Regions from separate parts of the Klebsiella electrica genome, predicted to be linked through region 1. Evidence: predicted binding sites of a transcription regulator. Region 1 holds the regulator's gene; each other region holds the start of a gene.
What was found. Region 1 encodes Fur, which represses iron uptake genes when iron is present. Its sites were predicted from a motif close to ATAATAATGAGAACNACTATCAA; they were not measured.

Region 1 (7,598 bases):
GCCCGCGACCTGGTGGCCGACTACGATATTCTGCAGGTTGATATGCGTAACCACGGTCTCTCTCCCCGTTCGCCGGAAATGACCTACGCGGCGATGGCGCAGGATCTGGTCGATACGCTTGACGATCGGCAGATAGAGAAAGCCACTTTTATCGGTCATTCGATGGGGGGAAAAGCGGTCATGGCGCTCACCGCGCTGGCGCCGGAGCGCATCGCTGGTCTGGTCGCCATTGATATTGCCCCGGTGGAATACCACGTGCGCCGTCATGATGAAATTTTCAACGCCATCAATGCCGTCACCGACGCCGGCGCCGCGTCCCGTCAGCAGGCCGCCGCGGTGATGCGTGAACATCTACAGGAAGAAGGCGTGATTCAGTTTCTGCTGAAATCCTTCGTGGACGGCCAGTGGCGCTTTAACGTGCCGGTATTATGGGATCAATATCCACATATCGTCGGCTGGCAAACGGTTCCCGCCTGGCCCCATCCGACGCTGTTCATTCCGGGCGGCAACTCTCCCTACGTCACCGACGACTATCGCGATCCCCTGCTCGCGCAGTTCCCCCAGGCGCGGGCGCACGTCATTGCCGGCGCCGGTCACTGGGTGCACGCGGAGAAACCGGAAGCCGTCCTGCGCGCCATTCGTCGCTATCTGACCGCTTTGCAGGCTTAACTGGCTAAAAACTGCCCGACCGCGCTGCAGAATGCCCGCGGTCGTTGGCGCAGCGGTTCGCCTGATGTATTATGGCGCGCTATCTGTGTCGGCTATAGCCCGGCAACTTGTTTCCCCGAAGTCACTCTGAATCATGGCAAAAGAACAAACGGACCGTACGACATTAGATTTGTTCGCAACCGAGCGTCGCCCGGGTAGACCAAAGACCAATCCGCTTTCGCGCGATGAACAACTGCGCATAAACAAACGCAATCAGCTCAAACGCGACAAAGTTCGCGGCCTGAAGCGTGTGGAGTTAAAACTCAACGCTGAGGCGGTTGATGCGCTCAACGAACTGGCGGAAGCTCGCAATATGAACCGCAGCGATTTGATCGAAGAGATGCTGATGAACCAGCTGGCAACTCTGCACGGCGGTGATAAAGCCTGAAAATCCTCAAAAAAACACTTTCATGTAGCAGAGTGTGCAGTCGGGCGTGATTGCTGTTTCCGCGCCCTCCCCTGTTCTGCTATGATTGCCGTTATCTGCGGGCATTACGCCACTACCACATCATTAAGTTTCAAGAGGTTATTTTACTCATGGCAATCATCGGCATCTTTTTTGGCAGCGACACGGGCAACACCGAGAATATTGCAAAAATGATTCAGAAGCAGCTTGGTAAAGATGTTGCTGATGTTCACGACATTGCCAAGAGCAGCAAAGAAGATCTGCAAGCCTACGACATCCTGCTGCTCGGCATTCCGACTTGGTACTACGGTGAAGCTCAGTGCGACTGGGATGATTTTTTCCCGACGCTGGAAGAGGTCGACTTTAACGGTAAACTGGTTGCGCTGTTTGGCTGCGGCGATCAGGAAGACTACGCGGAATACTTCTGCGACGCGCTGGGCACCATTCGCGATATCGTTGAGCCGCGCGGCGCCACCATCGTTGGCCACTGGCCGACAGCGGGCTATCATTTTGAAGCCTCTAAAGGCCTGGCGGATGACGATCACTTCGTCGGTCTGGCTATCGATGAAGACCGCCAGCCGGAATTGACCAACGAACGCGTAAGCCAGTGGGTTAAGCAGGTCTCTGAAGAACTGCACCTCGAAGAAATTAAAAATGCCTGATGATTGTGCGGCGTTACCGTAAAGTTTCGCCGCATTAATAGATAGAAGCAATCAAACAAATAGCTACAAGTTTTTAACTTTTAATCACATATCTGTACAATGTCCTCTGATTTAACGAGGTCAGGTGACGCAGTTTGTAGCTGGGGCCTCGTTTTTGACAGCATACAAGGCCCGATACTTGCAGTTTTCATTTGACGACAGCAGTTCTATAATGAGACGCATTGCATCGGGTGATTCTCTGTATTACTTCCGCTGATGGAAGTAGATCGTTTAGCAACAGGACAGATTCCGCATGACTGACAACAATACCGCATTAAAGAAGGCTGGCCTGAAAGTCACACTTCCTCGATTAAAAATCCTGGAAGTCCTGCAGGAACCGGATAACCATCACGTCAGTGCGGAAGATTTATACAAGCGCCTGATCGACATGGGTGAAGAGATCGGTCTCGCTACTGTTTATCGCGTGCTGAACCAGTTTGATGATGCGGGCATTGTGACTCGTCACAACTTCGAAGGCGGTAAATCTGTTTTCGAACTGACCCAGCAGCATCATCACGATCACCTTATTTGCCTCGATTGTGGCAAAGTGATCGAATTCAGCGATGAGTCTATCGAAGCGCGTCAGCGTGAAATCGCCCACCGTCATGGCATCCGTTTGACCAACCACAGTCTGTACCTTTACGGTCACTGTGCGGAAGGCGACTGCCGTGAAGATGAACATGCACACGACGCGCTGGAAAAGTAATTTCCCACCGCGTGAACCGCAAAAAGCCAACCTGACGGTTGGCTTTTTTTATGCGCGAAATCTGCCGCGCCCCCTGCCCTCGTACGCGAGTTGACGTTACCGCATTCCGTCTTACCCCCTGGGATGGTGGTTGATGCGCGCTGCACTTATCAACCGGCGGAACATCAACGCTGAAACGCCAACGGGCGAAGATAATGCTCCGCCCGTTTTCACTCTGTCGTCCGTTTTATTTCGTCGTGTTGTTGCTGCGAATCCCTTTCCAGATGCGATCGCAACGCGCTTTCACCGCCTGATCATTACCGGTACGGGTCGCCTGAATACACTGTTGGTAATCAAGAACGCGCACGCTTTCCTGGTTGGCAAACGCCTGATGCTGTTTCTCTTCTTTCAGCACGTCCAGAACGCTCTGGCAGGCCTGAACCTTGTCCGGGTTCCCTTCTGCCGTATTGATACAGGCGCTATAAGCCTCTTTTAGTTTCGAATCTTCCTTCGGCGCGGGAGCCTGCGTGCAGGCAACCAGACCCGATGCCATAACCGCGATGAGCAATAGCTTCTTCATAATTAACCTCTCAGGTTTGCGGCAGATTTACATCTGCCGCAGCGGCATCAGAAAATAGTGAACGGAGCGATAACCATGAACTTCACGTCACGCTCATCCTGGAAGATGTTGCCATAGCCACCGCTCCAGCTCGGGATATCGGAGTGGTTGTCGTATTGGGTAAAGTGCAGTTTAAACAGCGTTCCTTTTGCCCGGCCGTCCTGTACGGTGTACATCGCATCGAGGCTATACGCGGACTCTTCCGTAAGCGCCCCATCTGCGACGTCTTGTGAAAATTGTCCTGTCTGGCAACAATCGCGCCCATCTATTTTGATGGACACGAACGATGAATTCCCAGACAACAAAAGATATTCCCTGCTTCCGTTCTTATTTGCCTGATGCCCTGCGTTTAAGATTTGAAGATAAACTGACCATCCGGGCCATCGCTCAGCGCCTCGGTCTCAGTCATTCCACAATACATACGCTTTTTCAGCGCTTTATTGCATCCGGTATCGCATGGCCATTGCCCGATTCAGTCTCATTCGCTCAGCTTGACGCCATCCTTTATGCCAACAGAAAAAATGAATCCACTCGCCCTGAAATCAGCGAGGAAAAATGGCGAAAAGAACGGCGAGCCAGCTACAGCCGTGAATTTAAGGTCAGTCTGGCTAAGCAGGCATTACAACCCGGTGCTGTTGTTGCCCGGATCGCCAGAGAGCACGATATCAATGATAACCTGCTGTTTAAATGGAAAAGCCAGTACGAGGACGGCTTACTGAGCGATGATGATATACAGGAATGCATGCCTGTCCCGGTGGCACTGACTGATACGCCAGAGCCGATCAGACCAGTTACAAATCCCTTCTGGCGTAACAAGCCTGATGAGTGCCCTGAGTGCGATCCCGAAAACGTCCCACGGTGCGAGCTGCATCTTAAATCAGGTGTGGTAAAACTGTTTGACCCTCTCACTCCGGAACTGTTACGGGCGCTAATCCGCGAAATGAAAGGCGGTGCCCGATGATAACTCTGCCAACCGGTACCAGAATCTGGATCATCGCTGGCGTCACAGATATGCGTTGTGGCTTCAACGGGCTGGCTTCGAAGGTGCAGAATACGCTGAAAGATGACCCGTTCTCCGGGCATATCTTCGTCTTCCGGGGCCGCAGTGGCAAAATGGTGAAAATACTGTGGGCCGATCGTGACGGGTTGTGCCTGTTCGCCAAACGCCTCGAGCAGGGCCGCTTCGTGTGGCCGGTGACCCGCGACGGGAAAGTGCATCTGACACCCGCCCAGTTGTCCATGCTTCTGGAGGGGATCGCGTGGCAACATCCAAAACGGACGGAACGGCCTGGTATACGGATATAACCCGTGATAAAACAGGGGAATGAACAACACACTCCCCGACGACATCGAGCAACTGAAGGCCCTGCTGATCGCACAGCAGGCGGTTATCGTCCGTCTGTCCGGTGAAATAACCGGCTATGCCCGCGAGATCGACTCACTCAGGGCGCTGGTCGCTAAACTGCAGAGAATGTTGTTCGGCCGCAGCAGCGAGAAAAACCGCGAGAAGATAGAAAAGAAGATCGCGCAGGCAGAAAAGCGCATAACCGAGCTCCAGAACAGGCTTGGCGAGGCGCAGTCGCAACTCACCTCAATGGCCGGAGATACGGGATCAAAAACATCAGACACTCCCGCCCGCAAAGCGCTTCCGGTAACACTCCCCCGTGACAGGCGGGTTATCTCCCCGGCAGAAACCGAATGCCCGGTCTGCAGCGGCAAACTAAAACCGCTGGGGGAAAGCATCTCTGAACAGCTGGATATCATCAACACTGCGTTCAGGGTAATCGAAACGGTCCGCCCAAAACTGGCCTGCAGTCGGTGCGACTGCATCGTGCAGGCACCACTGCCACCAAAACCCATCGAGCGCAGTTACGCCAGTCCGGCTCTGCTGGCACGCATTATCATGGCGAAGTTCGCTGAACACCTGCCGCTGTATCGTCAGTCGGAAATCTACGCCCGGCAGGGCGTGGAGCTGAGCCGCAATACGATGGGGCGCTGGGTTGACATTATGGGAGAACAACTTCGTCCGCTGTATGATGAACTGAACCACTATGTGCTGATGCCGGGTAAAGTGCATGCAGACGACACGCCGGTGAGTGTACTGGAGCCTGGTCAGGGTAAAACCCGTACCGGGCGGCTGTGGGTCTATGTTCGTGACGATCGTAACGCCGGCTCAACCATGCCGGCTGCCGTGTGGTTCTCCTACTCTCCCGACCGCAAAGGTATCCATCCACAGCAACATCTGGCGGACTACAGTGGTATCCTGCAGGCCGATGCCTACGCGGGTTACAACGCTCTTTATGAAAGCGGGCGGGTAACCGAAGCGGCCTGTATGGCACATGCCCGACGCAAGCTCCACGATGTTCACGTTCGCCATCCAACGGCGGTAACAGCAGAGGCGCTGAACCGTATCGGGGCGCTGTACGCCATCGAATCGGAGATCCGCGGTAGTCCGGCAGAAGAGCGACTGACAGCCAGGAAAGCCAGAAGTGTTCCGCTGATGCAGTCGCTGTACGACTGGATACAACAGCAGATGGGCACGCTGTCGCGTCACTCAGATACGGCGAAAGCGTTCGCATACCTGCTGAAACAATGGGATGCACTGAACGAATACTGCCGCAATGGCTGGGTGGAGATCGACAATAATCTGTGCGAAAACGCACTTCGAGTGGTGGCGCTGGGACGGCGTAACTACATGTTCTTCGGCTCTGATAGTGGTGGTGACAGTGCGGCAGTGATGTACAGCCTGCTCGGAAGCTGCAAACTCAACGGCATCGAGCCGGAGGCCTGGCTGCACCACGTGATCAGTGTCATCAATACCTGGCCTGCCAACCGCGTGAAAGATCTGTTGCCCTGGAACGTCACCCTCTCTGTAAACTAATTTTTACCCCACGTCCTTCACGAGGCGCTTACACTCTTCCAGACGTTTGTCCGGATTGTAGTAGGCGTCCGGCGTGGACATTCTGCCCGGTTTGGCATCCCATGCGTAGACGTAAGACGCTCCAAACGCCCAGCCCGGCATATTCCAGTTTTTCATGTCATACATCGCGCCGAAGAAGATCGCTTTTTCACCGTTGGCGTTGAAGTCAGAACGGTTATCCCACCATATATCAAGACGACCGTTAGAAGAGGCATAGGTCGGGGTCATACGTTGCAGGAAGTAGCCCTGCTGGCCTTCAGCTTTCACCCAGGTGCCTTCCAGACGCAGATCGAGGACGTCAGCGACCTTGTAGCCAAAAGTCAGCGCCTGCAGCCAGGCGGTACCGTCGTAGATATCGTTCGCACCGCCGTTACTGACTTTGTCACGCGTGCCGTAGAACTGGTAGCTGGTGTTTAACGGCGTACCCGCGATATCAAATTTGTAGCTGGCCTTGGCAAAATACTGGTCGATATAGCCTTCAGCCTGACCAAACGCCGCTTCCAGCACGAGGTCATTTTTAAAATCGTATTTGGCGCCCAGTGAGTGCAGATAATCGACTTTGGTTTTCTTGTCGTTCTGGTAGAAATTATCCATCTCGATGTGCCATGGCGCTTTGTATTCGTTGGTCCACATATAGGAGAAACTCAGCGCGCCGGCGTCACCGTAATCAAAGTTAGCCCCGGCTTCAGCCCCCTGGTAAGTGCCCGGCATAAAGCTCCAGTGCGGAGCCAGCAGCGTTTGCCCGGTTGGCTGGATATAACCGCCGCGAGCCCATACCGGGCCATATTTAAATTTCGCCGCCGCTTTATACAGGCTGATCCCGCTCTTATCGCCAGAGTAATCTTCGTCGTAGGCTTTATTCTTCGAGGAGAAGGCAATTTCGTTCGGGTGAGCGCTTTCGCTGCTTTCCGCCATTTCAATCGCGGTGAAGGCAGCCACGTCAATACCAAACATATCAGCGGCATAGCCGGACTGGAAATCCAGATTGGCGTTCCAGGTCGAATGGGAAAGGTTGGTTTTGTATTTATCGCCGTCGGTCACATCCTTCCGGTCGCGCTCACGCTGCCAGTAATAGATGCCGCCGGTTAAAGTGGAATCATCAATAAAACCTGCTGCGCTGGCCTGCGGAACAGCGATCCAGCCCGACATCGCGGTGACGGCGGCAATAGCCAACGCCAGCGTACTACGTTTGCCACTAAACGTACGCATGTGCATATCCTCTTTGACGTTTTAAAAACGCGGTGCCAAAGGCAAGCCGCGAAAAAATAAATAAGACTGCGAAAAGTGGAGCGATAAAAACCGCATAACCACTGTTGATAGACTATTTTTCGTGACGCGAATTATCAATCTCTTTCGCCGATCAAAACTTAAGATTATGACAAAGCGCACATATTCTATTTCTTTTTGTAACAACACTTCCCCTCATACTCTTTCATCGTAAGTAATTACTAAATAGAAAGAAAATTGAGAATGAAAGCGCTTACAGCCGTTTTATGTCGCAGGGGGAGGAGTGGCAGGTCTGGCAGAGATGACACACAGCAAACAAGATTAATTCGCAT
Region 2 (7,598 bases), 520 kb from region 1:
GGTCACGGGCAGATGCGCGAGCGCGAGCTGGAACGGGTGATGAATGATTTCCACCACCAGCGTTTTAACGTGCTGGTCTGCACCACTATTATTGAGACCGGGATTGATATCCCGACCGCCAATACCATTATCATCGAGCGCGCGGACCATTTCGGTCTGGCTCAATTGCACCAGCTGCGCGGACGCGTCGGCCGTTCGCATCATCAGGCCTATGCCTGGCTGCTGACGCCGCACCCGAAAGCGATGACCAGCGATGCGCAAAAGCGTCTGGAAGCCATCGCCTCGCTGGAGGATCTCGGCGCCGGTTTCGCGCTGGCCACGCACGACCTGGAGATCCGCGGCGCTGGCGAGCTGCTGGGCGAAGATCAGAGCGGGCAGATGACCACCATCGGTTTTTCGCTATATATGGAGCTTCTGGAGAACGCTGTCGATGCGCTGAAAGCCGGACGTGAGCCTTCACTTGAGGATCTGACCAGCCAGCAGACTGAGGTTGAACTGCGGATGCCTTCGCTGTTGCCGGACGACTTTATTCCTGATGTGAATACCCGACTCTCGTTCTACAAGCGGGTTGCCAGCGCCAGGAATGAGCACAGTCTGGAAGAGATTAAAGTCGAACTGATCGACCGCTTCGGCACGCTACCGGATGCGGCGAGAAACCTGCTGGATATCGCCCGTCTGCGTCAACAGGCGCAGAAGCTGGGGATCCGTAAGCTGGAGAGCAATGACAAAGGCGGCGTGATTGAGTTCAATGAAAAGAACAACGTCAACCCGGTGTGGCTGATTGGCCTGCTGCAAAAACAGCCTCAGCACTTCCGCCTGGATGGCCCGACGCGGCTGAAGTTCATGCAGGAACTTGGCGAACGTAAAACGCGTATGGAGTGGGTTCGCCAGTTTATGCGGCAGTTAGAAGAGAACGCGACCGCATAATCGCAGCGCGGAGGCGGCGCCCGTCGCCGTCTTCACGCCTGTTTTCTTCCCTCGCAGTGACACCCGGTAAACTTTACAAATGTTTTGCAATTCACCTGGGTTTCCCCACAGACAACCGCGTGATAATTCCCGTCCGTTTCCTCATAAAAAAATAACCATTTATTTATTATGACTACTTTTATATCGCGTTTCTCTCTGTGGCTGGCCTTGGCGGCCGTAGCGGCCGTACTGACCCTCCCCGCCCGCGCCAATACCTGGCCGTTGCCGCCTTCCGGCAGCCGCCTCGTCGGGCAAAATCAGTTTCACGTCGTCCAGAATAACGGCGGTTCTCTGGAGGCTATCGCCAAAAAATACAACGTCGGCTTTCTGGCATTGCTTCAGGCAAATCCCGGCGTCGATCCTTACGTTCCGCGTGCCGGCAGCGTACTGACCATTCCGCTCCAGACGCTGCTGCCGGAAGCGCCGCGCGAAGGGTTGGTGATTAACCTCGCCGAGCTTCGCCTCTACTATTACCCGCCGGGGAAAAATGAGGTCACCGTCTACCCTATCGGCATCGGTCAGTTGGGAGGCGATACCCTTACCCCGACGATGGTCACCACCGTCTCCGACAAGCGCGCCAATCCAACCTGGACGCCGACGGCCAATATTCGCGCGCGGTATAAAGCGATGGGAATAGAGCTGCCGGGCGTGGTACCTGCCGGGCCGGATAACCCGATGGGCCATCATGCTATCCGCCTTGCGGCCTACGGCGGCGTCTATCTGCTGCATGGCACGAATGCCGATTTTGGCATCGGCATGCGCGTGAGCTCCGGCTGTATCCGCCTGCGCGATGATGACATCAAAACCCTGTATAACCTCGTTACCCCAGGGACAAAAGTCAATATCATCAACACGCCAGTTAAAGTCTCCGTGGAGCCTGACGGCAGGCGTCTGGCGGAAATCCATCAGCCGCTGTCCAAACACTTAGATGACGATCCGCAGACGCTACCGATCGTCCTGAATGGTGAAATGACAGCATTTAAGCAGGCCGCGCAGACCGACCAGACGGTGATGGAGCGCGCGATGACGCTGCGTTCAGGTATGCCGGTTGACGTGACCCGCCACCCCACCGCTGGCGAACAGTCATTGTAAGTGCCTAATGACAGAGATAAAAAAACCGCTGAAGGCGGTTTTTTTATGAGGTAAAAGCAGGGTAAAACGCCAGGACGACGCTTCGCGGTTTCATAAAGGGGTGAAAACCGCGCAACGTAAGTGGCATAACGGAGAACAACTTACTGCTCGCGGCCTGATAAAGGGGTCAGGGGCCGCGTTTTGTCAGTGGCATGACAGGGGTAAAACGAAACTTATTTGTAGATAACCGCAGTGCCGTGCAGGGTGTTTGGACCCGTTACTGAGGTGATGCGGAAAGAAGTCGCGCCCATTTCCTGCGCTTTCTGCGCCAGCTGGTCTTCCAGCGAACCCAGGTTGGTCCCGGCGGAGGCTGAAACGGTACCTATTTTGTGTTGGCCAGCAGGTGTGGATTGCACTTCAACAGCCGCGAAGCTGGCGAAAGAAAGAGAACTCAGTACGGCGGCAAGCGTCAGCGTTTTGATGTTTTTCATGATTATTATACCTATGCAGATGTTTTTTAGTCGGGTCGCAATAATTAACTTAACGATCGATAGGTAAATAATAATGTGACCTGAATCACACGTCAATTTATTTTTATAACGATCGTTTATTTATTTATAAACGACTTAAAATTCATACATATATGAATTATTTATTTTTGTGGGTTCAGTGCTGGAACGTTGTAACATTTATTTTTATAATGCCCGCTTCAACAAACCAACATAGGTACAGCGGCATCATGACAACTGACGTTCAAAGTTGCACAAAAAAAAGCCGTGGCCGACCCAAAGTGTTCGACAAGGAAGCGGCGCTGGATAAGGCTATGGCACTGTTCTGGCAGCACGGCTACGAGGCAACTTCTCTTGCCGATCTGGTGGAGGCGACCGGGGCAAAAGCACCGACGCTGTACGCCGAGTTCGTCAACAAGGAAGGGTTATTTCGCGCGGTGCTGGATCGCTATATTTCACGTTTTGCCGCCAGACACGAAGCGCTGTTGTTTGCCGAAGAAAAAACAGTCGATCAGGCGCTGCGGGACTATTTCACCGCCATCGCCACCTGTTTTACCAGCAAAGACACGCCGGCAGGCTGCTTTATGATCAATACTTCCGCGGCGCTGGCGGCATCATCTACTGCGATCGCCAATACCATTAAGTCGCGGCACGCGATGCAGGAACAAACGCTGACGCAGTTCCTCCAGCAGCGGCAGCTGCGCGGCGAGCTGCCGGAAAATGGCGATGTGCGACAGCTGGCGCAGTTCTTAAACTGCGTATTGCAAGGGATGTCTATCAGCGCGCGCGAAGGGGCTGATTTCACCAGGCTGATGCAAATCGCCGATACCACCCTGCGGCTGTGGCCGCAAATCCTCCAGCACTAATCTGCGTTCCCCCGGTGACGTTCGCCACCGGGTTTTCACCCCCCGCTCTGATTTATCCCCTGTTTTATTAATGTTTTCACATCGTTACGCGCCATTTTTGTTGTAAATGATATTGATAACAATAATCACTACGTGCAAAATCCGCTCTTAAGTTTTTCTGCTTATTTCCATCTGTAACAATCGATGCGCCCGCATCGAAAACTAAAAACAACATGAATGCAGTTAACTCATAAAAGGAATGCGTATGAACAAGCGTCTCTGGGTGCTGAACCCACTGCTGCTGGCCACCGCCCTGCCCGCTTTTGCCGCGCAGGCGGATGAAGAAAACATTATCGTCAGTGCCAACCGGACTCACCGCACCGTCGCCGAAATGGCCCAAACGACCTGGGTTATCGAAGGCCAGGAGATAGAACAGCAGGTGCAGGGCGGAAAAGAGTTCAAAGACGTTCTGGCCCAGTTGATTCCCGGCATTGATGTCAGCAGCCAGGGACGAACCAACTACGGAATGAACATGCGTGGGCGGGCCATCGTGGTGTTGATCGACGGCGTACGCCTCAACTCCTCCCGTACCGACAGTCGTCAGCTCGACGCTATCGACCCGTTCAACATTGAGCATATTGAAGTCATCTCCGGCGCGACCTCGCTGTACGGCGGTGGCAGTACCGGCGGCCTGATCAATATTGTGACTAAAAAAGGGCAGCAGGAACGGCAGGTCGATCTGGAAGTGGGCGGTAAAAGCGGATTTGCCAACAGCAACGATCGCGATGAACGCGTAGCGGCGGCGGTCAGCGGCGGCACAGACCATGCATCCGGGCGGTTATCGGTGGCATATCAGCGTTTTGGCGGCTGGTACGATGGCAACAACGATGCGCTGATCCTTGATAATACCCAGACCGGCCTGCAGCACTCGGATCGCCTGGACGTGATGGGGACAGGCACCATCAACATTGACGATAACCGTCAACTGCAGCTGGTGACGCAGTATTATAAAAGCCAGGGCGATGATTACGGCCTGTATCTCGGCAAGAACATGTCAGCCGTCACCGGTGAGGGCAAAGCCTATACCACCGACGGACTCAATTCCGACCGCGTTCCTGGTACCGAAAGGCATCTGATTAGCCTGCAATACTCCGATGCCGACTTCTATGGCCAGAACCTGGTCAGCCAGATCTATTATCGCGACGAGTCGCTGACCTTTTATCCCTTCCCGGCCCTCAGCAAAGGCAAGGTCAGCAGTTTCTCCTCGTCAAAGCAGGATACCGATCAGTACGGCGCGAAAATTACCCTCAACAGCCAACCGCTTGACGGCTGGGATCTGACCTGGGGACTGGATGCCGATCACGAGACCTTCAACGCTAATCAGATGTTCTTCGATCTGCCGCGTTCGATGGCGTCAGGCGGGCTGCACAACGAGGCTATCTACACGACGGGACGCTACCCGGGCTACAGCATCACTAACCTGGCGCCGTTCCTGCAAAGCAGCTATGACCTGAATGACATTTTCACCCTGAGCGGCGGCGTGCGCTATCAGTGGACGGAAAACCAGGTTGATGATTTTGTCGGCTACGCTCAGCAGCAGGATGTCGCCAGCGGCAAAGTGAAATCGGCCGATGCCATCCCGGGTGGTAAAACGGATTATGATAACTTCCTGTTTAACGCCGGCATTGTCGCCCACCTAACCAACCGTCAGCAGACCTGGTTTAACTTCTCACAGGGCGTTGAGCTGCCGGACCCGGGTAAATACTATGGTATCGGCAAATACGGCGCGGCGGTCAACGGCAACTACCCCCTGCTGTCGAGCGTCAACGTCGGTGATTCGCCGCTGCAGGGGATAAAAGTCAACTCCTACGAACTGGGCTGGCGTTACACCGGTGATAACCTGCGCACCCAGCTGGCGGCATACTACTCCACCTCGGACAAAACCATTGTCGTTAACCGCAGCGATATGACTATCGACGTACAATCCGACAAGCGGCGTATTTACGGTGTGGAAGGGGCCGTCGATTACTTCTTCCCGGATAGCGACTGGAGCACCGGTGCGAACTTCAACGTGCTGAAATCTCAGGTGAAGAGTGCCGGTAGCTGGCAGAAATGGGATGTGACTCTCGCTTCGCCATCAAAAGCCACCGCCTGGGTCGGCTGGGCGCCGGATCCGTGGTCGCTGCGCGTGCAAACCCAGCAGGTGTTCGACCTGAGCGATGCCAGCGGTAAAAAACTCGACGGCTATAATACCGTAGACTTTATCGGCAGCTATGCGCTCCCGGTAGGTAAACTAACCTTCAGCATCGAAAACCTGCTGAACGAAGACTATGTCACCATCTGGGGACAGCGCGCCCCCCTGCTGTATAGCCCGACCTACGGTAGCAGTTCACTGTATCAATACAAAGGTCGTGGCCGTACCTTTGGCCTGAACTACGCCGTCAGTTTCTGATAAAAAAGCCCCTCAGCCTGAGCGCAGGAGGGGCAAATCACAGTCAATGTCTTTTTTACGCTTTGTTGTTGAGGACCAGCTGGCCGTTACTGTCCAGCGGAATTTGCGTGCCGGGATCGTGTTCCATGCGGATTTTTCCTCGCTGCTCGCCGATTTTGTAGGTCACATCGTAGCCCAGCATTTTATCCGACTTATCGTACACCGTTTTACAGCGCTGCTGCGTGGTGGTGTAGGTATCCCCGTCCTGCATCGACCCCTGAATCTGGTTACCGGCGTAACCGCCGCCCAGCGCGCCCACCACGGTCGCCACGCTGCGGCCACGACCGCCGCCAAACTGATGACCGATGACCCCGCCGGCAACGGCACCAAGAACGGAACCGGCGATGCGGTTTTCATCCTGTACCGGACGACGATGGGTCACGGTGACGTTGCGACATTCCTGACGCGGAGTTTTTACGGTCTCTTTTATCGGTGTACTGGACACCACTTGCGCATATTGCGGGCCACGATCTAAGACGTTAAGACCAGCGACAGCTGCAACACCCAGCGCGGCAGCCACGCCAATCCCTATACCCGCCAACATTGATTTATTCACGGGGTATCCTCCCTTGTTGCTGATAGAAACAATTTTGCTATCGACCCGGGGACCTTGCAAATGAGAAAGCGGATGAAAAATGCGGGGAAAAGCGGCAAATGGCGTGGATTCAGAGGAATCTGAGATGTTATGCGCGAGATGACAGACGGAAATTCTGTCATTGAGCCGGCAAAGCGCTGACCGGCTCAACCTGCGTCGCCGCCCGCCATCCCGAACTGGCCTGGCGGCACAATCCGGGAACAGAGCGAACAGACAATCAGTGCAGTTTCAGGCGCGGGCGAATGATGCGGTTGATGCGACCTACCAGCATCATCAGACCGGTCTTACAGTAGCCGTGCAGCGCAATCTGGTGCATACGGTACAAAGAGATATAGACGAAACGCGCAATACGCCCTTCGACCATCATCGAACCGCGCATCAGGTTGCCCATCAGGCTCCCCACGGTTGAGTAGTTGGAGAGCGAAACCAGCGAACCGTGATCTTTATAGACGTAGGATTTCAGCGGTTTGTCTTTCATCTGCGCCAGAATATTATTCAGCGCGCAGGTTGCCATCTGGTGGGCCGCCTGGGCGCGCGGCGGCACAAATCCGCCTTCCGCACGCGCACAGGAGGCGCAGTCGCCGATGGCATAAATATCCGGGTCCAGCGTCGTTTGCAGCGTTGGCTGAACCACCAGCTGGTTAATGCGGTTGGTTTCCAGACCGCCGATCTCTTTCATAAAGTCCGGCGCTTTGATCCCTGCCGCCCACACCATCAGGTCGGCATTAATAAACTCGCCGTCTTTGGTGTGCAGGCCGTTCGCATCGGCGCTGGTTACCATGGTTTTCGTCAGAACGCGCACGCCAAGCTTGGTCAGCTCACTGTGAGCGGCGCCGGAAATACGCGGCGGCAGCGCAGGGAGAATACGCTCACCCGCTTCAACCAGGGTGACATTCAATGCTTCGTTGGTCAGCCCTTTATAACCGTAGCTGTGCAGTTGTTTCACCGCATTATGCAGCTCAGCCGAGAGCTCAACGCCGGTCGCCCCGCCGCCGACGATCGCGATATTGACTTTGCCGTTGGCGCCGAGGTTAGCCGAGTATTTCAGGAACAGGTTCAGCATTTCCTGATGGAAACGACGAGCCTGATGCGGGTTATCAAGGAAAATACAGTTCTCTTTG
Region 3 (7,598 bases), 2.5 Mb from region 1:
GAGTATCGGCGTTTTTACCATACAGCCTGGCGACGGAGGACTCCGTCAACACGCTGCTGTTGGTGGTCAGATCGCCGAGACTCTCCGGTTTGGTGGATTGATGCACCACGCGCACGCCGGGGATCACGGCAAAGTTGTGGCTGTCGAGATCGAAGTTGATCTTATCCTGAACGAAGCCGCCCAGAGTGTAGCCCCGGCTGTCGGCTTCCGGCTGCATGATTTCGCTGTAGATGCTCGGGGCCGGCGACTGGCTGAACGGACGCTGGGTTTTGATGGTGCTGGCGTTGAGTCCGGCGCTCAGGTCGTGGCGGCCGATAGATTTCGCCAGCGTAGTCTGAATGCCCCAGGTGTCGGTATCGTAGTTGGAGTTGACCGTTTCCATGGCTCTGGCGGTGCTGTCCGGCATCCAGGTCCAGTCATGGGCCTCGGTGTGCTGGTAGTAGACTTTGGTCGACATGCTGTCGAGGTAGTCATTCATTGGCGTCCAGTCGTCTTTCAGACTGATGCCCCAGCGACGAGTCTGGCTGGTCTGGTTGGCCTCGCCAGTGATGCTGTTGCCGTTGTTATCCCAGCTGTCAAAATGGCTATGGTTGGTTTTATGGTAGTAGTCGAGCGTGCTGGTCAGCTTGTGGTCATCATTCGGCTGCCAGATGCCGGAGGCCATAAAGGCATCGGAGTGCCAGTTGGCCGGATAGGCGTCAATCTTATCGCTGTTATTTGCCGTTTCCTGACCGTCACGGCGGCTGTAGACGAAAATACCGCGCAGGGTTTCATCTCCGCCGGCCACCGTCACGCCGTTATGCCAGCTGCGGTCGGCTGAGTCGTAGCCGCTCCGGTAGCCGAAGGCGCTGGTTTTCCCCGGATGCAGATAGTCATCGGCGGATTTCGGCTGGAAGGAGACGCTGCCGCCGATAGCGGTGTTGGCGGTTTCCGTCGAGGTGGCGCCGGACTGAATATGGATGCTGCCGTACATATACGGGTCGATGTAATCGCGCCCGATGCCAAAGGTATTCAGACCGGCACGACCGACGTAGCCGCGTCCGGTCGCATTCGGTTGCGCGATGCCGTCGACATCAATCCCGACGCGGTTGCTTTCCAGCCCGCGAATGTTATAACCGGTATAGCCGCCGCGGTCGAAGCCGCTTTTGCCATTACCCGAGCCGCCGCTGGCGCCGGTTGCGCCGATCAGGGGTTCGTAACGCATGACGGAACCAAAATCTTTGGCTCCTTTGTCCTGCAACTCCTGCGAGCTGACCGAATGTTCGCTGCCGGCTTTAAGCAGAGGAGCGGGTGCGGTGACGGTCATCTGCTCGGAGCTATCCAATGATGCATCGCTGGTGGTGGTGTGTGCGGTGGTATCAGCTGCCCCGGCGGTCGTCTGATAGATTGCTGCAAGCAACGAAGTCACCAGCAGGCTTTTCTTAAACCAGGCCGGTGAGTGAGTGGATTTATACATAGTAGCCACGCCTTGATAATTATTAGTATCGGCTCACGCGTTACTTCCAGATTTGCAGGCGAGTCCCGTTGCTTCCGTTAGCGGACTCTTTTTCTCCATGACTTATAATTGCGAATGGTAATGATAGGTATTATCATTTGCAACAAAATAATCATGTATTCCTCATTTAATCTGCAAGTTGTTTACAATCTGCCCTTTACATACAGCGAGAACATCATGAGTCACAAAGCTGCGATTACGATCAACTACTGCTCCCAATGCAACTGGATGCTGCGCGCCAGCTGGATGGCGCAGGAGCTGCTGCATACGTTCAGTACCGATATCGGCTCGGTCACGCTGGTCCCGGGCACCGGCGGCATCTTCACCATTACCGTCGACGACGTACAAATCTGGGACCGCAAGCAGGATGAGGGTTTCCCGGACGCGGCGGAGCTTAAGCGCCGGGTACGGGATGTCTGTTTCCCGGAGAAGTCGCTGGGCCACGTCGATAGGTCAGCCGATCCGACGTAAGCGCCAGGGGAAAACGGCTGCGCCAGAGGCTATAAAGGTGTATTATTTTTGCATCTTTATTGATGGAGAAGCGCCATGGCGGGTCAACGTATCGACCGGGAAAAAAAGACTATCCGCAGCATGATTTCGCTCTATCAGCGCCGCTGCCCGGACGCGCAGGCCGACGTGGAACATTATCAGGCGCTGAACGCCTATGCCGATAAGCGGCTGGATAAGTGCGTGTTTGGCGAAGAGAAGCCGGCCTGTAAGCAGTGCCCGGTCCATTGCTATCAGCCGGCAAAACGCGAAGAAATGAAGCAAATCATGCGTTGGGCCGGGCCGCGAATGCTCTGGCGCCATCCGATTCTGACGATTCGCCACCTCATTGACGACCGACGTCCCGTGCCAGAGCTTCCGCAAAAATACCGGCCTAAAAAGCCGCGGTGATTTCCCCGGCTTGCGCTGCGCTTAGCCGGGCTACACTGCGTGCGGTCGGTCTGAGTAGCCCGGGTAAGGCGTCAGCCGCGACCCGGGGCCTCACCGGAGTGGGCCGTGGTTCGATTATCGCGAACCGATCTCCAGACAAAGGTGATAATAAACAGCGCGGTAAATAACACCACGATGGTCGGTGCCGGGGCGCTATCCAGGTAAAACGACAGCCACACGCCGCCCAGCGAACAGCTCACCGCAATCGCCACCGCCAGCAGCAGCGCGCGGATAAAATGCCGGGTCAGCAGCAGAGCAATGGCCTCGGGTAAAGTAGCCCGGGTAAGGCGTCAGCCGCGACCCGGGGCCTCGCCGGAGTGGGCCGTGGTTCGCTTATCGCGAACCGAACTCCAGACAAAGGTGATAATAAACAGCGCGGTAAACAACACCACGATGGTCGGTGCCGGGGCGCTATTCAGGTAAAACGACAGCCACACGCCGCCCAGCGAACAGCTCACCGCAATCGCCACCGCCAGCAGCAGCGCGCGGATAAAACGCCGGGTCAGCAGCAGAGCAATGGCGCCGGGGGCAATCAGCAGCGAGATTGACAGAATAATTCCCACCGCTTTGAGCGTCGCCACGATGGTCAGGGCAATCATGCACAGCAGTCCGTAGTGCAGCAGGCCGCAGCGTAATCCGCTGGCTTTAGCCTGATGCGGATCGAAGGCGTGCAGCAGAAAATCGCGCCACTTTAGTCCGATAATCAGCGCAATTACTAGCGCAATCGCCGACGTTTGCCCAACATCGCTGGCGGAAATCCCCAACATGTCGCCAAACAGAATATGGTCGAGATGGACTTCGGACTGAATGGCGACATACAGCACCAGCCCGGCGCCAAACATGCCGGAAAAGACAATGCCCATAATGGTATCGCGCTTGATGCGGCTGTTATCGTCGAGATAACCGGTCGCGATGGCGCAGAATAGCCCGGCAACAAAGGCGCCAATGGCGAACGGAATGCCGAGAATATAGGCCACCACCACGCCGGGAAAGACCGCATGACTCATCGCATCACCCATCAACGCCCAGCCTTTCAGCACCAGAAAAACCGACAGCAGCGCGCAGGGAATGGCAACGATAACCGCCACCAGCATGGCGTTGACCATAAACGAAAACTGCAACGGTTCGAGAAGCGTGCTCAGCAACATGAGGCCTCCCTGGCGCGGCGGCGGTTGGCCAACAGGCCGTGTTTTGGCGCAAAGACAAAGGTCAGCAGAAAGAGCAAGGTCTGCGCCACGACGATAATGCCGCCGGTGGCGCCATCCAGATAGTAGCTTAGCCAGGCGCCGAAAAAGCTGGTCAGGCTGCCAATCGCGACGGCAATCGCCAGCAGGCGTGGAAAGCGGTCGGTCAGCAGCCAGGCAGTCGCTCCCGGGGTGACGACCAGACAAATGACCAGAAAGGCGCCCACGGTTTGCAAGGCCGCCACGGTACAGGCCGCCAGCAGGGTGAAGAACAGCAGCTTCAGCGCCGTGGTGTTCAGGCCAATGGAACGGGCGTGGTTCTCATCGAAAAAGGTCACCATCAGATCTTTCCATTTCAGCAGCAGAAGCGCCATGGAAACCGCGCCGATGGCCGCCAGCTGAATAATATCTTCCGGGGCGATCGCCAGGATATTGCCGAGAATAATGGTCTGGATATTCACCGAGGTAGGGTTGAGCGACACCATAAACAGCCCGATACCGAAGAACGACGAAAAAATCAGGCCGATAATGGCATCCTCTTTGAGTTTCGAACGCTGGTTGAGAAACAGCATGCTCCCCGCCGCCAGCCCTCCGGAGAGAAAAGCGCCGACGGCGAAGGGCAGGCCGAGCATATAGGCTCCCGCCACGCCCGGTACGATGGAGTGGGAGAGAGCATCGCCAATCAGCGACCAGCCTTTCAGCATCAGGTAGCAGGAGAGAAAGGCGCACACGCCGCCCACCAGCGCCGAGACCCACATTGCATTCAGCATATACTGATAGCCGAACGGCTCGATCAGCCAGCTCATCCTTCACCTCCCGTCGTCCGGCGGCTGATAAACGGCCGTTCATCGTCGGTGATAATCTGCTCTTCGCCGCCGCTGAGCACCACGTGGCGCAGCACGCCGCTGAAAGCGAGTTCGAGATTGGCGGCGGTAAAGGTCGTTTCCGTCGGCCCGCTGGCCAGCACGGTACCTTTGACCATCACCGTGTAATCGCAAAACTCGCTGACCGAACCGAGATTGTGGGTCGAGACCAGCAGCGTGCAGCCGTCATCACGCAGCTCGCGCAGCAGGGCGATGATTTGGGTTTCGGTCTGGACGTCAACGCCGGTAAACGGCTCATCCAGCAGAATGACCTTGCCCTGCTGAGCGATGGCGCGGGCAAGGAACACCCGTTTTTTCTGCCCGCCGGACAGCTCGCCGATTTGCCGGTGGCGATAGTCGCTCATCCCGATGCGGGCCAGCGCTGCATCAACCACTTCCCGGTCATGGGCTGTGGCCCGTCGCAGCCAGCCCATATGCCCGTAGCGGCCCATCATGACGACATCCTCTACCAGTACCGGAAAGGTCCAGTCAACGTCCTCTGATTGCGGGACATAGGCCACCAGATTCTGGCGCAGCGCGCGATGAACCGGCTGGCCGAGTATGGCAATCTCGCCATGGGCCAGGCGAACAAAGCCCATCAGCGCTTTAAACAGCGTCGATTTTCCCGAACCGTTGATGCCCACCAGCGCGGCAATTGAGCCGCGCGGGACGCTGAAGGTGGCATCGCGCAGCGCGGTGTGGCCGTTGCGATAGGTCACGCTGACCTGGTTGACCGCGAGGCCCGGCATATCAGCGCTCATGGCTGTTTCCTCATCCCGTCATTGATGCCCTGGACGATGGTTTGCGTCGTGACCCGCAGCAGATCCAGATAGGTCGGAACCGGGCCATCGGCGGTGCTCAGGGAGTCAACATACAGCACGCCGCCATAGTGGGCGCCGGCTTCCCGCGCTACCTGGCGCGCCGGTTTATCTGAAATGGTGCTTTCGCTAAAGAGAGTCGGGATATGCTCTTTTTTCATGATATCGATGGTTTTACGCACCTGCTGCGGCGTGCCCTGCTGGTCGGCATTGATTGGCCACAGGTAGCGCTCCTTCAGCCCGTTGTCGCGTGCCAGGTAGGAGAACGCGCCTTCGCTGGTGACCAGCCAACGCTTCTCTGCCGGCAGTTTCGCCAGCTCGGCCTTCAGCGGCGCCATGGTCTGGCGGATTTTCTCTTTATAAACGGCGGCGTTTTGACGATAGGTCTGCGCATTCGCCGGATCGTACTTGACCAGCGCATCACGAATATTATCGACGTAGATCAGCGCGTTATCCGCCGACATCCACGCATGGGGGTTGGGTTTGCCGTTATAGGGGCCTTCGCTGATCCCCATTGGCTGAATGCCCTCGCTGACGACCACTTCCGGGACCCCGTTCAGATGCTGATAAAAGCGGGCGAACCACAGTTCGAGATTCAGGCCGTTGGTGAGGATCAGCTGTGCCCCCTGGGCGCGTTTTATATCGCCGGGCGTCGGCTGGTATTCGTGGATCTCGGCACCGGGTTTGGTAATCGAGCTGACCTCGGCCGCCTCCCCGGCGACGTTTTGCGCCATATCGGCAATCACCGTAAAAGTGGTGATCACTTTGAATTTTTCACTGGCCTGGGCCGGGGCGATCGCCAGCAGGCCGAGCAGAGCGGTAAAGAGCAGGTGCTTCAGAGGCGGCAGGTGCAGCATAGGATCCCTCACATCAATGTGGTTAATTAATCATCTGTTATAGCCATTGCTATGTTATATAGCACATGCTATTTATAAATGAAAATGATTATTATTTGTAAGTTGAGGGTGACGCCGTGGAAATCGTCTGTCGCGGGGAAAGTGGCAAGATGTTTCGAAGAACGCCGTTTCGTGTGAAGCGGCGTTTGCAGCGGATTACGCGCGGGTGGCGATGAGAATGGCAGAGGCTTTGATCAGCGCAATCACCCGGCTGTCCTCGACCAGCTTCATCTCTTCCTGACTTTCATTGGTGACGACGGCGACGATATCGAAACCCGCGTCGGTTTTGATGTGCACCGTTGCGTTGACCGCCCCTTCTGTGATGCGGGTGACGCTACCGGCAAACTGGTTGCGTGCGGAGAACTTCAGACCGCAATCCTCGGTAGCCAGCGTGACCCACGGCGCTTTAATCAGCGCGATGGCTTCTTTACCGGCAACCAGACCCAGCGCCTCCTTGCTGCTGTGGGTGACGATCGCCACCAGTTTTGCGCCGCCCGCAAGGGTCAATTCCACTTCATCGTTGACCGCGCCGGCGGCAACTGCGCTGACCGTACCGGTCAGCTGGTTACGTGCTGATATCGCCATAAAATCTCCTTGTGTGGCTGATTAATTGACTACCGGATTTATACTAGCTCATCTTTGTTAATACCCAGACGTTTCATGCGCGAAAGCAGTGTCGTACGCTTTAACCCCAGCCGCTGCGCCGCCCCTTTCGGCCCGGCAACCACGCCGTTGCTCTCTTTCAGCACCCGGACGATCAGCTGATATTCATCCTCGCCCTCTTGCGCAAGCACCTCCGCCGTTATCGTCTCCTCGTCGATATTCATCTCCGGCAGCGACAATTGCAGCACGCTACCGCGGGTTAACAGCACCGCGCGTTCAATCACGTTTTCCAGCTCACGAACGTTGCCCGGCCACTCCATGCGGCTCAGCGTGCGCAGGGTTTCTGCCGGAATGCTGTCGATGTTGCGCCCGAGGCGGCGGGCGATTTTAAAGGTAAACGCTTTGACCAGCAGCGGGATATCGTCCGGACGTTCGCGCAGTGGCGGCAGGTGGATCGGAAAGACGTTCAGGCGATAGTAGAGATCGCTGCGAAATTCGCGATCGGCGACCATCTGCCTGAGATCGCGGTTGGTGGCGGCGATCAGCCGGACATCGGTGCGGATCAGCTTGTTGCTGCCGAGGCGTTCAAACTCCTGTTCCTGCAGAACCCGCAGCAGCTTCGGCTGAAGTTCCAGCGGCATATCGCCCACTTCATCGAGGAATAACGAGCTTTTATCTGCCAGTTCGAAACGGCCGATGCGCTGGGCGCTGGCTCCGGTAAACGCGCCGCGCTCATGGCCGAAGAGATCGCTTTCCAGCAGCCCGGCGGGCATCGCGGCGCAGTTCATCTTCACCATTCGCCG

Region 2: the regulator Fur is predicted to act here: its motif matches at 3,519-3,541, upstream of Electrica_RS15575 (TonB-dependent siderophore receptor).
Region 3: the regulator Fur is predicted to act here: its motif matches at 1,571-1,593, upstream of Electrica_RS04790 (TonB-dependent receptor domain-containing protein).

What each region holds. Positions count from the first base shown of each region.
Region 1 is NZ_CP041247.1:3,755,600-3,763,197, forward strand. Features, by position in the region: gene ybfF (esterase) at 1-669, shown strand, start outside; gene ybfE (LexA regulated protein) at 803-1,096, shown strand; gene fldA (flavodoxin FldA) at 1,246-1,776, shown strand; gene fur (ferric iron uptake transcriptional regulator) at 2,069-2,521, shown strand; gene chiQ (ChiQ/YbfN family lipoprotein) at 2,748-3,080, opposite strand; partial or broken gene Electrica_RS17965 (ChiP family protein) at 3,128-3,322, opposite strand; gene tnpA (IS66-like element accessory protein TnpA) at 3,406-4,080, shown strand; gene tnpB (IS66 family insertion sequence element accessory protein TnpB) at 4,077-4,424, shown strand; gene tnpC (IS66 family transposase) at 4,444-6,000, shown strand; partial or broken gene Electrica_RS17985 (OprD family outer membrane porin) at 6,034-7,248, opposite strand.
Region 2 is NZ_CP041247.1:3,238,607-3,246,204, forward strand. Features, by position in the region: gene mfd (transcription-repair coupling factor) at 1-927, shown strand, start outside; gene ldtC (L,D-transpeptidase LdtC) at 1,096-2,058, shown strand; gene bhsA (multiple stress resistance protein BhsA) at 2,271-2,528, opposite strand; gene Electrica_RS15570 (TetR/AcrR family transcriptional regulator) at 2,777-3,412, shown strand; gene Electrica_RS15575 (TonB-dependent siderophore receptor) at 3,657-5,843, shown strand; gene Electrica_RS15580 (glycine zipper 2TM domain-containing protein) at 5,899-6,438, opposite strand; gene Electrica_RS15585 (NAD(P)/FAD-dependent oxidoreductase) at 6,695-7,598, opposite strand, start outside.
Region 3 is NZ_CP041247.1:1,001,179-1,008,776, forward strand. Features, by position in the region: gene Electrica_RS04790 (TonB-dependent receptor domain-containing protein) at 1-1,456, opposite strand, end outside; gene Electrica_RS04795 (SelT/SelW/SelH family protein) at 1,673-1,966, shown strand; gene Electrica_RS04800 (nitrous oxide-stimulated promoter family protein) at 2,042-2,392, shown strand; gene Electrica_RS04805 (metal ABC transporter permease) at 2,464-2,691, opposite strand; gene sitD (iron/manganese ABC transporter permease subunit SitD) at 2,722-3,576, opposite strand; gene sitC (iron/manganese ABC transporter permease subunit SitC) at 3,570-4,421, opposite strand; gene Electrica_RS04820 (manganese/iron ABC transporter ATP-binding protein) at 4,418-5,239, opposite strand; gene Electrica_RS04825 (metal ABC transporter substrate-binding protein) at 5,236-6,153, opposite strand; gene Electrica_RS04830 (TOBE domain-containing protein) at 6,349-6,777, opposite strand; gene flhA (formate hydrogenlyase transcriptional activator FlhA) at 6,816-7,598, opposite strand, start outside.